Regions from separate parts of the Bradyrhizobium sp. 192 genome, predicted to be linked through region 2. Evidence: riboswitches for the same ligand, from Rfam matches in the RefSeq annotation. Region 2 holds a riboswitch; each other region holds the start of a gene.
What was found. Region 2 has a riboswitch for cobalamin ahead of IVB24_RS17475 (energy-coupling factor ABC transporter permease). Riboswitches for the same ligand answer to the same signal wherever they lie in the genome.
Positions count from the first base shown of each region.

Region 1: it holds a riboswitch for cobalamin, as region 2 does, so the genes downstream of both, metE (5-methyltetrahydropteroyltriglutamate--homocysteine S-methyltransferase) here and IVB24_RS17475 (energy-coupling factor ABC transporter permease) in region 2, are expected to answer to the same signal.
Region 3: it holds a riboswitch for cobalamin, as region 2 does, so the genes downstream of both, IVB24_RS20670 (TonB-dependent receptor) here and IVB24_RS17475 (energy-coupling factor ABC transporter permease) in region 2, are expected to answer to the same signal.

Region 1 covers NZ_CP064690.1:1,645,914-1,650,230, reverse strand. Annotated here, with positions in the region: gene metE (5-methyltetrahydropteroyltriglutamate--homocysteine S-methyltransferase) at 380-2,695, opposite strand; cobalamin riboswitch at 2,795-2,990, opposite strand; gene IVB24_RS40010 (hypothetical protein) at 3,323-3,448, opposite strand; gene IVB24_RS07725 (hypothetical protein) at 3,806-4,072, shown strand; gene IVB24_RS07720 (4Fe-4S binding protein) at 4,094-4,297, opposite strand.
Region 2 covers NZ_CP064690.1:3,850,601-3,854,917, forward strand. Annotated here, with positions in the region: gene IVB24_RS17465 (cobyrinate a,c-diamide synthase) at 1-1,060, shown strand, start outside; gene cobA (uroporphyrinogen-III C-methyltransferase) at 1,057-1,788, shown strand; cobalamin riboswitch at 1,822-2,041, shown strand; gene IVB24_RS17475 (energy-coupling factor ABC transporter permease) at 2,078-2,755, shown strand; gene cobF (precorrin-6A synthase (deacetylating)) at 2,802-3,551, shown strand; gene cobT (nicotinate-nucleotide--dimethylbenzimidazole phosphoribosyltransferase) at 3,562-4,317, shown strand, end outside.
Region 3 covers NZ_CP064690.1:4,537,002-4,541,318, forward strand. Annotated here, with positions in the region: gene IVB24_RS20660 (ATP-binding protein) at 1-1,493, shown strand, start outside; gene IVB24_RS20665 (response regulator) at 1,490-1,927, shown strand; cobalamin riboswitch at 1,956-2,171, shown strand; gene IVB24_RS20670 (TonB-dependent receptor) at 2,285-4,317, shown strand, end outside.

The DNA of each region.
Region 1 (4,317 bases), 2.2 Mb from region 2:
CACGTCCCCAAAAACCAACAACGCTCGATTACCTCTCCCGAAGAGCGTGCCAGGGCCTGAATTTCGTATGACGTTCCGTAAGGACCGTAAAATAGATTGTTGTGATGAGACGCATCCACGCGATGGATAAATGAAAAAGTCGGGCTGTGCTTCGCGTCGAGCGTTAATGACGTCGCAATAGGACCTGATCGGACCTCGCCGGCATGCTGTCGGCCGTCGGGTCGAGAATCGAGCTTGTCGCCGGCTGTATGCGACCGCCTCCGCCGACGCCCGCCCGCATTCCGCGGCGCTGGGAACTTTGAAAGCTCCCAAGGACATCGTAAGCCCCCAAAGCGCGTGCATCTTGTTCACAAACGCGTTGGCGAAACGCTCCGGCCCATCATGGCTCGGCCCGCAACTCGCGTGCGGCGGCCACCATATTGACGAGCGCGGGACGCACCTCCTCCCACCTTCGCGTTTTCAGTCCGCAGTCGGGATTGATCCAGAGCTGCCGATCGGAAACTCGCTGCCGCGCCAACACAATCAGCTGCTTGATTTCCGCCGCTGCGGGAATGCACGGTGAATGAATGTCATAGACGCCGGGCCCGATCTCATTTGGATATTTGTAGCTCTTGAAGGCCTCGAGCAATTCCATCTTAGAACGCGACGTCTCGATTGAAATGACGTCGGCATCCATTGCTGCGATCGCATCGATGATTTCGTTGAACTCGGAATAACACATGTGAGTATGGATCTGAGTTCCGTCGGCGACCGGGGAGGAGCAAAGGCGGAAGCTGTCCACCGCCCAATCGAGATAGTTCTTCCACTGCGATTTGCGTAGCGGCAATCCCTCCCGCAACGCAGCCTCGTCGATCTGGATCATGGTCGCTCCAGCCGCCTCAAGGTCGATGACCTCATCTCGGATCGTGAGAGCGATCTGTCGGCATGTCTCGCTCCGCGAGATGTCGTCACGGACAAACGACCAGTTCAGGATCGTCACCGGTCCGGTCAGCATAGCCTTGACGGGTTTTTTGGTCAGAGACTGCGCATAGCGCCACCATTCAACGGTCATGGGCTTCGGCCGGGAGACATCTCCGAACAGGATAGGCGGACGAACGTACCGCGAGCCATAAGACTGAACCCAGCCATGCTTGGTGAAAGCGAAGCCCAACAGCTGCTCGGCAAAGTATTGAACCATGTCATTGCGCTCGAACTCACCGTGTACGAGCACGTCCAGGCCGATATCTTCCTGCCACTTCACGGTACGGGCTGTCTCCGCTTTCAGAAGCTGCTCGTACTGCGTGTCATTCAACGTTCCCCGCGCATGAGCCGCGCGCGCATTCCGGACATCGGCCGTTTGCGGGAAGGATCCGATGGTTGTCGTTGGAAACATCGGCAATGCGAACGAGACGCGCTGGACGTCGGCACGCTGGGTGAACGCGCTGCGACGGCGAAGCATGCTATCGTCGATCGCGGCGATTCGTCCGGCGACATTCGCATTGTGGATCTCGGGCGATGTTTCGCGGGTGACGGCTGCCTCCTCCGAAAGCGCAAGTTCATCGGCCACCTCGGCAGCATGGCCGGCCAGCGCTTTGCCCAATATCGAAAGTTCCTTGATCTTCTGAACTGAGAACGCCAGCCATGTCTTCAGATTGGGATCGAGATCGGTCTCTAGCTCAATGTCGATCGGAACATGAAGCAGCGAGCAGGAAGGAGCAATCTGAACACGGTGCCTGCCCAATTTTTGGACCATAGGAGCAAGTTGGTCGAGCAGCGCCGGAAGATTGGAGCGCCACACGTTCCGACCATCAACGACGCCTAGTGAGACCACGAGATCTCTACGGGTTGTGGCGACAATTGCGTCCAACTGGTCAGGTGCCCGAACCAGATCCACATGAAGCCCGGCAACGGGCAAGGCCAAGGTTGTTTCAAGATTGTCGCCGATAGCCCCGAAATATGTGGCCAGCATTATTTTAAGGGCCGGCACAACCTTTGCGAAATGAGCATAGGCCCAGCGGACAGCCGCCCGCGATGCTTCGTCGACGTCCATCACTAGGCATGGCTCGTCCAGCTGAACCCATTCAGCACCGCGCGAGGATAGTTCGCGGAGAACATCGACATAGACTGGGAGGAGCCGATCGAGCAGCGACAGCGGATTGAATGCGGGATTTGCGCTTTTGCCAAGCTTCAGGAAAGTGACTGGGCCAACTAGGACGGGGCGCGTTTGGTAGCCGAGGCTTTTTGCCTCCTCATATTCCTCGATCGGCTTTCGAGAGGAATACTTAAAGATCTGATCCCGGTGAAATTCCGGCACCATGTAGTGGTAGTTGGTATCGAACCACTTCGTCATTTCCTGAGCGGCTACGCCAGGCCCATGCTGAGCGTGACCACCGTCCTGAGCGCCACGCGCCATGGTGAAGTAGGTCTTGAGCGACACAGGACCTTCGGTCCAGCCGTAGACGTCGGGAATGGCGCCAACCATTAGGCTGGTATCGAGCACATGGTCGTAAAACGAGAAGTCATTCGAAGGAATGACGGTCGCACCGCGGGATTTCTGCCGTGCCCAATTAGCGGCACGAAGTCCACTCCCCGCCTCGAGGAGCTCGGCTTCGCTGGAGTTTCCCGCCCAGTAGCTCTCGAGCGCGACTTTGAGTTCGCGTCGTGGGCCGATGCGTGACGTCCCCAGTGTGGCAACGGGAAGCGAAAGAAAAGACATAGCTCAGACCCCATGATTGGGGCAAAGGCCATGGCGGACGCATGCAGCGAATATCGCGTGAGCGACAGCTGCTTGGCGCACACCGGGACACCCCGCCCGTGGACGATATATTGTCGAGGCAGGTCTCCTGGCTCGCGGGTCGTCGCTGCTGTCCGGCCTTCCCGAAGCCGCATGGCTTGACTTCGTTGGACAGCGGCTCGCCGCTTACAGTTGCGGGGGCAGCGCCGGCATTGCACCGGCTTCCCTCTTAGCTCCGGATCAAACGAATCCGAAGACCACGACGGCTGGCATTAGGCGCACGAGGATCGATCCGTCAACCTACTAAGTGTCGCCGCGATATTGCCCAAGCGATTGCGAGCTGTACCAGCTAGGGCACAACGGTCTTACTCCCGGCCTGGTAAAAACGCCTAGATCTGTGGAGCCTCCGCTTGTGAATGCGTCCGTCAACACCCGCTTGGCGTACTCGGATGAGCCAACGCGAGCAGAACGAACGCGGTGGGCGCTTCGACATCTGCGTGATCGCGACAAATCCGGTCTTTTCCGTCAGCAGCTTCTCGAACTCGCCCGCGAGGACGTTTGCGATCATCCTCGGCCGGCATCCGCTTGATCACAGCGCCATGAGGCTCCTTAGGAATTGTCAAGGCCGGATTGCTCCAGGATCAAACGGATGATCAGGCCGGACTGCCCGGACTGCCTGTGTTCGGCGGCCCCCGCGACGAGCCGTGAGCTCGATCGCTCCGTGGCGTTGGTCAAGATGATCTCCTTCGGTGTGCCAAGCACTTACGTGCTGAGCGACTTTGGCCGCGCATTCGTTGTTTCCGTCGCCGCTGGCGAGTAGTGCAGCCTGGACGTTGGCCTGCGCGGCATCGCAGGAACAGTTCCGGACGTCAGGATGCGCGCTAACTTGCGAAACTGGAGTAAGCAGCGAGAGCGCGGGCGGCGGGGATCCTGTTACGACCCTAGCTCCATGCACTCGTGCATCGTGACCGTGGGCAAGCGGATGCCCAGCTTCTCGTACGTCTTCAGGATCTCCGGACCGATCTCGTCGCGCGTGGAGACCGTCTCTTCGGCTTCGAAGCGACGTAGCTTTAGATATCCTGCAAGCTGATCTTGGGATATTCGACGCCCGTCCACCTCGCCTCGGCTCGTCAGCCAATGACGATAAGCCTCAACGCGACGACCTGGAGCATCGAGGCGGCCTTGTCATTATTCGAGACAAATTTGACGGTCTCCTCTGACAGAGCCCTTCGAGGGTTTCTCGGAGTCGATCAGCGCCTTAAGCTCATAACGATGTTGATCGACCTCGATGCGCCGCACGCGGAAGGCGGCCACCACAAGCTCGACATCTACTCCTTCGTGCGCGAAATCGAGCGGTGAAGCCTTCTGGACGCGGGCTGCTTATGTTGTCTTAGACGGGACACAGGTGTCAGGCACCGGACAGACCACAGCGCATTGCGGCGTGTCGGAATGGCCCTCGCACTCCGTACACTTTTTTGCATCGATAACGTAAATGTCGCGCTTGAGGCTGATCGCCGCGTTGGGACACTCGAACTCACATGCCCCACAAACGGTACATTGCGAAGCGACGATCTTGTAAGCCATGCCTTCCGACTCCTTAGGCG
Region 2 (4,317 bases):
CGCCGAGGGCTCGATGGGCCTGTTCGACGGCGTCGCCGCCCGCGGCGTTTCCGGCACCGGCGCCACCGCCGATATCGCAGAGATGCTGGGCTGGCCCGTGGTGCTGGTGATCGACCCTTCCGGACAAGCGCAGACGGCGGCGGCTATCGCCGCGGGCCTCCGCGATTATCGCCCCGGATTGAAGCTTGCCGGCGTTGTGCTCAATCGCGTCGCCAGCCCGCGCCATCAAGATCTCGTGCGGCACGCGCTCAACGAGGTCGGGATTGCCGTGTTCGGCGCGCTGCCGCGCCATGCCGAGATCAGCCTGCCGAAGCGGCATCTCGGCCTGGTGCAAGCCGAAGAGCAGGCCGAGATCGGCAAGCTGATCGACGAGGCCGCGCGCTTCGTCGCCGAGCATGTCGACCTCGATGCGGTGCTGCGATCTGCGGCCAGCTGGTCGCCGCAACCTGCCGTGAACGGCCTGAACGTGGCGCCGCCGGGGCAACGCATCGCGCTCGCCCGCGATGCCGCGTTCTCCTTCGTCTATCCGCATATGCTGGAAGCCTGGCGCGGGGCGGGCGCGGAGATTTCGACGTTCTCGCCGCTCGCCGATGAAGCGCCTGACGCGAGCGCCGATGTGTGTTGGCTCCCCGGCGGCTATCCCGAGCTCCATGCCGGCAAGATCGCGGCCAATGCGCATTTTCGCAGCGGCCTGCGCGCCTTCGCCGAAACGCGGCCGGTGCACGGCGAATGCGGGGGCTATATGGTGCTGGGCACCGCTTTGACCGATGCGGACGGTGTCCGCCACGAGATGACGGGCTTGCTCGGCCTGGAGACGAGCTTTGCCAAGCGCCGCATGCATCTCGGTTATCGTCTGGCCGAACTCGCCGCGCCGATGCCGGGACACCGGCCCGGCGCACGCCTGCGCGGCCATGAATTCCACTATTCCACGATCATCGCGCAGCCTGACATGCCGCTGGCCGTGGTGCATGATGCGACCGGCGCGGTCATTGCCGAAACCGGCTCGCGGCGCGGCCACGCCACCGGTACGTTCTTCCATCTGATCGCGGAGGATCGGTGAGCGGCTTCGTCTCCTTCATCTCCGCCGGACCGGGCGACCCCGAACTGCTCACGCTCAAGGGCGCCGCGCGGCTGCGCGAGGCCGACGTCGTGCTCTATGACGATCTTGCCTCCGGCGCGATCCTCGATCTCGCCCGGCCCGGCGCCAATCTCGTCGCGGTGGGGAAACGGGCAGGACGTCCCTCGACCAAGCAACATCACGTCAACCGCCTGCTGGTCGACTATGCCGCAACAGGGGTGCGCGTGGTGCGGCTCAAGTCGGGCGATGCCGGCATTTTCGGCCGGCTCGAAGAAGAGTTGGAGACGCTGCACGAAGCGGGCATCGGCTACGAGATCGTTCCCGGCGTCACCTCGGCCTGCGCCGCGGCGGCGCAGGCCGGCATTCCCCTGACACGGCGTCACACCTCGCGACGGGTGCAGTTCGTGACCGGGGCCGATGTCACCGGAGAGTTGCCGCCGAATCTGAATTGGGCGGCGCTGGCCGATCCTGAGGCGACCACCGTGGTCTATATGGGCCGACGCACCTTTCCGGCGCTTGTCGCAAAACTGGTCGCGCACGGCCTCGCCGCGGACACCCCGGCGCTGGTCGCCGAGTCCCTCGGCCGTCCCGACGAGCGGCTGGTGCGCACCACCATTGCCGAGCTCGCCGAGCAGCTTGCCCGTGGTGGGGCGCCTTCGACTGCCGCGGTGATCCTGTTCGGCGCGCTGGCGGGGGATTATTCGTCATGAACGGCCCGGCACTTGCGCAGGCTCGACGAAAGGGGCACACAGGAGGGGCATGGTGCTCAACGCGGCGCAAAGCGCCGGAGCATAATCGGGAATGGGGGTGGGCGGACCCAGTTGCGGCGCTCAAAACCCCAGCCGCCCCCGCGACTGTAAGCGGTGAGGGACTCCGATCAGCCACTGGGCCGCAAGGTTCGGGAAGGCCGGAGAACCCAGCGAACCGCGAGCCAGGAGACCGGCCGTGCGCGTTTTGAGGCCAAGGCCGTCGGGTGTGACGGCAGGAAGGAACTGAGCCATGCATATCGAACCCGGTCTAGTGACGGGCGCCAAGCTCGTGTTGAGTTACGCAACCGGCATCGCCGCAGGCGGCGTTGCGCTGAAGCTCGCGGTCGAGACCGTGCGTGAGCAGGGCGTCACGTCGTTTGCGGCGCGGACGCTCGCCACCACGGTCCTCGTCTTCGTCTTCTTCGAGATCCTGCCGCACTTCCCGGTCGGTGTCTCCGAAGTGCACTTCATTCTCGGCTCGACGCTGTTCCTGCTGTTTGGTGCCGCGCCCGCCGCCTTCGGCCTTGCTTTCGGTCTCCTGCTCCAGGGCGTGTTCTTCGAGCCCGCCGACATCCCGCAATATGGCATGAACGTCACGACGCTGTTGGTGCCCCTGTTCGCGATCCAGGCGATCGCCACGCGGACCATTTCGCGCAACACCGCCTATGTTGATTTGAAATATCGACAGGCGCTGGCGCTTTCGACGACCTACCAGGCCGGCGTTATCGCCTGGGTGGCGTTCTGGGCGCTTTACGGTTCGGGCTTTGCGATGAGCAACCTCGCGAGCATCGCGACGTTTGCGGCTTCTTACGCGCTGGTTATCGTGATCGAGCCGCTCGCCGATCTCGCCGTGCTGGCGCTGGCGAAGTCGTTGCGCGGCGTCACCGCGCCCGGCCTCGTCACCCCGCGCCTGCACAACGCGGCCTGAGAGACAAGCGAACGGGCGGCCAGCAGGGCCGCCCGTCGCGTTCGCGATGTTCATGCTCTCCCTGATAGGGATCGGTTGCGGCGATCCCGACCAGCTCACGCGCGCTGCTGTTCAAGCGATCAACGCCGCCGATCTCGTCCTGATCCCGCGCAAGGGAACGGCGAAGTCGGATCTCGCCGATCTCAGGCGGACGATTTGTGCGGACGTGCTCACCAGCGACAAGACAGTCATCGCTGAATTCGATCTTCCCGTGCGCGACGCTGCTGAAGCCGATTACCGCAAGGGCGTGGACGATTGGCACAATGCGGTTGCAGCGACCTGGTCGCAGACGATCGCGAGCCATCTCGAAGGCGAGGGTAGGGTTGCGCTGCTGATCTGGGGCGATCCTTCGCTCTATGATTCCTCATTGCGCATCGCGCGGCGGCTCGATCCCTTGCCTGACATCGAGGTCGTGCCCGGCATCACCTCGATCCAGGCCCTGTGCGCGGCGCATGCGCTGCCGCTCAACGACATCGGCGAGCCCTTTCTGGTCACGACGGGGCGGCGCTTGCGCGAAGGTGGCTGGCCGCAAGGTGTCGATACCGTGGTGGTGATGCTCGACGGCGGCACGGCGTTTCAAGCGCTCGATCCGGAAGGCCTGCAGATCTGGTGGGGCGCCTATCTCGGCATGCCCGACCAGGTCGTCATGTCCGGCGCGGTCGCGGAGGTTGGCCCGCGCATCGTCGCGGCGCGCCAAGAGGCGCGCGAGCGGCACGGCTGGATCATGGACAGTTACATTCTCAAGCGCGCGCGTTGAGTGAGGCAGCATGCTCCCCGAATGGATTACCCAGAACTGCCCTGAGATCTCCGTGGCCCATCGCGCCGCAGCGATCGCGCGGCAGGCGCAACTGACAAAGCCGACCGGTGCACTCGGCCGGCTGGAGCAGCTCGCGATCGAACTCGCCGGTTTGCAGGCGACCGAGCGGCCGCGTGCGGCGCTTGTGCCGATCATCATCTTCGCCGGCGACCACGGCATCGTCGCGCAGGGCGTCTCGGCCTATCCGCAAGGCGTGACCATCGCGATGATGGCGAATTTTGCCTCCGGCGGCGCCGCGATCTCGGTGCTGGCGCGCGAGCTTGGCTCGAGCCTGGAGGTGGTCGATGCCGGCACGCTGGCGCAGGACGAGATGGCAGGAATCGTCACCGACAAGCCGCGCCGCGGCACGCGCGATTTCAGCGTCGAGGCTGCGCTCGCACCCGCAGAGCTGGCGTTTGCGTTCGAGGCCGGCCAGCGCGCGGTCGCGCGTGCGGCAGCCCATCAGCCTGATCTCCTGATCTTCGGCGAGATGGGGATCGGCAACACGACGACTTCGGCTGCGATCGCGGCGGGCCTGCTTGGCGTGAGCGCCGAGGAGATCGCTGGCAGCGGGACCGGGGTCGATGCGGCCGGCCGTGCGCACAAGGCGCGGGTGATCGATGCGGCGATAGCCCGCCACGGCGTTGCGGGTGCCTCGGCCGATAAAATTCTGTGCGCCGTCGGCGGCCTGGAGATCGCCGCGATTTCAGGTGCGATCATCGCGGCC
Region 3 (4,317 bases), 690 kb from region 2:
TGCGCGGTGATCTCACGCTGGAGAGCACGAGCGAGACGCCGGACGCCTCCACACGTGGCAGCGGCGAGCGCATCATCCTTGCGGATGACAACACCGACCTGCGCAACTATGTCAAGCGTCTGCTCGAAGCCCAAGGCTACAGGGTGGAGGCCTTCGCCGACGGGCAGGGCGCGCTGGACGCCGCGAGGCACCATCGGCCCGACCTCATCCTGTCCGACGTCATGATGCCGCGCCTCGACGGCATCGGGCTGCTTGGCGCATTGCGCCGCGACGACAATCTGCGTGGATCGCCCGTCATCCTGTTGTCGGCGCGCGCCGGCGAAGAGGCCCGCGTCGAGGGGCTGGAGGCCGGCGCCGATGACTACGTCAACAAGCCGTTCTCGGCGCGCGAATTGTTGGCGCGGGTGCGCGCCAATTTGCAGCTGGCGCGCATTCGCAGGGATGCCGAGGAGATCCAGCGCCGCCAGGCCGCGCGACTGGAGGCTGTCGTCAGCACGGTGCCGACCGCGGTCTGGTTCACCCACGACCGCGAGGCGAAGCGGGTTTTCGGCAATGCCTATGGAGCGCGGCTATTGCGGGTCCGGCCCGATACCAACATGTCGCTGTCGGCGCCCGAGGGCGAACGTCCGGCCTGCCGCGTCCTTCGCAATCGCGTCCAGGTCGAGACGTCCGAACTGCCGCTGCAGCGCGCGGCCCGCGGCGAGGAAGTCGCAGGCGAGGAACTCGAACTCTGCTTCGAAGACGGCTCCTCGGTCACCGCGATCTTCCAGGCGTCTCCGATCGTCGACGCCGCCGGTGTGTTCCAGGGCGCCGTCTGCGCGGCCATCGACATCACCGAGCGCAAGCGGCAGGAGCGCCATCGCGAACTGCTGGTCAACGAGCTCAATCACCGCGTCAAGAACACGCTGACGACAGTGCAGTCGTTCGCGCTCCAGACCTTGCGCAACGCATCCAGCCTGGCGGAGGGGCGCAAGGCGTTCGATGCACGATTGATCGCCTTGTCGAAGGCACACGATGTGCTCGTCAGGGAAAATTGGGAGTCCGCGGAACTGAGAGAGGTCGTGACCGAGGCTCTCGCCGCGCATGCCGAGCCGGAGAGTGCGAGGCTCAATTTCGGCGGGCCCGATCTGCGCATGCGGCCTTCGGCTGCACTGGCCATCTCGATGGCGTTGCACGAGCTCGCGACCAACGCCGTCAAGCATGGTGCCCTGTCGAACGGTTCGGGAACCGTCGACCTCGCCTGGAAGGTCGACGATCGCTTCGAGCTGTGCTGGACCGAGCTGGGCGGTCCCGCCGTGGCCCCGCCGTCGCGGCGCGGGTTCGGCACCCGCCTGATTCAGCAGGGGCTGCCCCACGAATTCGGCGGCGCCGATGTCGATCTGCGCTTCGCGCCTGAAGGCGTCGTTTGCGTCATTCGCGCGCCGCTGCATGAAATCCGCGCCAGCCTGGGCGGATTCGATATCGCAACGATGGCTGTCGGGAGGCCCTCATGAAACCTGAAACCGATCTGGCTGGCCAGCGGGTCTTCGTCGTCGAAGACGAGTCGCTGGTGATGATGCTGCTCGAGGATTCCGTTGTCGATGCCGGTTGCGAGATCGCGGGCATGGCCTCGCGCGTCGATGACGCGCTCGAGAAGGCGGCTGCGCTCTCGTATGACGTTGCTGTCCTCGACGTCAATCTCAACGGGCGGCAGACTTTCGAGGTCGCGCGCTGTATCGCAGAACGCGGCATACCTTACGTGTTCGCCACCGGGTACGGTCCTGCGAGCCTGCTTGCGGACTTCCGCCACGTTCCGATCCTGCAGAAGCCGTTTCAGCAACAGGACCTGGAGACCGCGCTCCGCCAGGCTCTGGCGGCGCAGGGGGAGCGGAACGAACCCGCTCCCCCTGGCGAGCTTCCGGCCACGCAGAGCTGTTCCCTGGCGTAGCCGTCGATTGACTCGCCAAGGCGTTGGCCCCTAAATGACCGGTGACGGTTCTCCTCACGGAGATCAAAAGGGAATGTGGTGCGGGACGTCCCAACGCTAAGGATTTGTCTCAACGCCACGGCTGCCCCCGCAACTGTAAGCGGTGAATCTTTCGTCTCATGCCACTGGGAAACTCGGTCCTGGGAAGGCGACGCAAGGTAACGACCCGCGAGCCAGGAGACCTGCCGTCAGCCGTGGTCACACGCGAAGATGTCGGTCGGGGAGTACAGGCATCGGCTTCACCGGAGCAATCCATGGCTCTGCCGTGAAACCTCGTTCGCTGTGACGTGCCACTGACGTCATACCGAGGTTACAATTGTGTCCCGTGTCTTCTCTGCCGCCAGGCGCCTTGCCGCCGGCCTGCTCGCATCGGTTTCCTTCCATTCGTTCGATCTGTCTCCCGCCTTTGCCCAGCGGGTCCTGGCCGAGCAGCTGCCATCGATCGAGGTGACCCAGCCCTCCGATCAGAACCGCACGCGCGCGAGGGCAACCGGTGACGGCGAGGCGACGCGGCGCAAGACAATCGCGGATGTCGCGCCGCCAAGAAATGGCGCTGGCTCATCCGGCTCCGGCGGTGACGCTGCCGCCGGCAACGGCGGCATCGTCGGGGCCGCCACGACCGTCGTCACGGCCGCGGATATCGCGCATTCGCCATCGCAGACGCTTGCCGAGATCATCGCGACGCAAGTTCCCGGCGCCCAGATCACGACGTTCTACGGCGGCCCGATCGCTGCCAAGACCGGCGTGGACCTGCGCGGCTTCGGCGCCTTCGCCACCGCCAACACGCTGGTGCTGGTCAATGGCAGGCGGCTGAACGACGTCGACATGGCACAGGTGGACCTCTCCACCATCCCGCTCAATTCCATCGAGCGCATCGAGGTCACGCGTGGCAATTCCAGTGCGGTGCTCTACGGCGACAATGCGGTCGGCGGCGTGATCAACATCATCACCAAAAATGGCGTCGGCGGACCGCCCGTGAGCGCACGCATCGAGGCCGGCTTCGGCTCGTTCAACACCAGGCTCGGCAATGTCTCGACCTCGCTCAATTCCGGCCTGTGGTCGATCTCGTTCCATGGCAATACGGTCAGGACCGACGGCTATCGCGACAACAATCGCTATTCCCAGCAGAACGGCGTCGGCAGTCTCAACTACACGACGCCAGGCCTGACTGCGTTTCTCACCGTCACCGGTGACAATCAGGAGCTGCGACTGCCGGGCGGCCGCACGGTCGATCCCTCCATCGGCCTCGACGAGCTCAGGGCCAACCGGCGAGCTACCAGCACGCCGTTCAACTACGCCAACCAGCAGGGTTTCAGCGCGACTGCGGGCTTTACCAGGACCCTGGTCAACGGCGTCGATCTCATCGTCGATGGCGGCGTGCGTGACAAGAAGCAGCAGAGCGCGTTCTTCTCCAGCCCGGCGCCGGTTCCTGCCTTCTTCACGTCGACCTATGTTGGCTCCCATCTGACGAATTGGTCGATCACGCCGCGGCTCAGCGTGAAGAGCCTGCTGCTCGGCATGCCGTCGCAGCTCCTGACCGGCATCGACTATTACGATGCCAGCTTTGAGCAGAACCGCGGCGCCGGGCAGGGGCTCGCGGCCTGGCACAATTACGACCTCAGGCAGCAGACGGTCGCGGGTTATTTCCAGCACAATTTGGGGATAACGCCCACCACCGACGTCTCCTACGGCGCGCGGGTGCAGACCATCGGACTTGCGGCACGCGACAATTTCGATCCGGCCGCGCCGTTCAACGCCGACATCGGCGCGCTGCCGCTGACGAGCAGCGAGACCCAATATGCGCTGCATCTCGGGGCCGAGCATCGCCTCAATGACGTGGTCTCGCTGTTCGGCCGCGCCGCGCGCGCCTTCCGCACGCCCGACGTCGACGAGCGTCTGTCCTCGGGGCCGTCCTTCGACCCGCTGACCTTCGCTTCAATTCCGCAAACCTTCCAGCTCAAGACCCAGACCTCTCAGGACATCGAGGGCGGGCTGCGCATCAAGGGCGGCGGGTTGCAGCTGCAGAGCAGTGTTTATCTGATGGATCTCACCAACGAGGTCCATTTCAGCCCGGTCCTGTTCTACAACACCAATCTCGATCCGACCCGGCGCTACGGTTCGGAGACCAGCCTGTCCTACCGCGTCAACGACGCCCTGCTGCTGCGCTCCGGCGTGGCCTATACCCGTGCCGTCTTCCGCGAAGGCATCTGGGCCGGCAACGATGTGCCGCTGGTGTCGCGCTACACGGCGAGTGCGGGTGTCACCTGGAACATCTGGCAGGACTATGTGGTGCTCGATGCGACCGCGCGGTTCTGGAGCGAACGGCGCATGGACAACGACCAGGCCGGCAC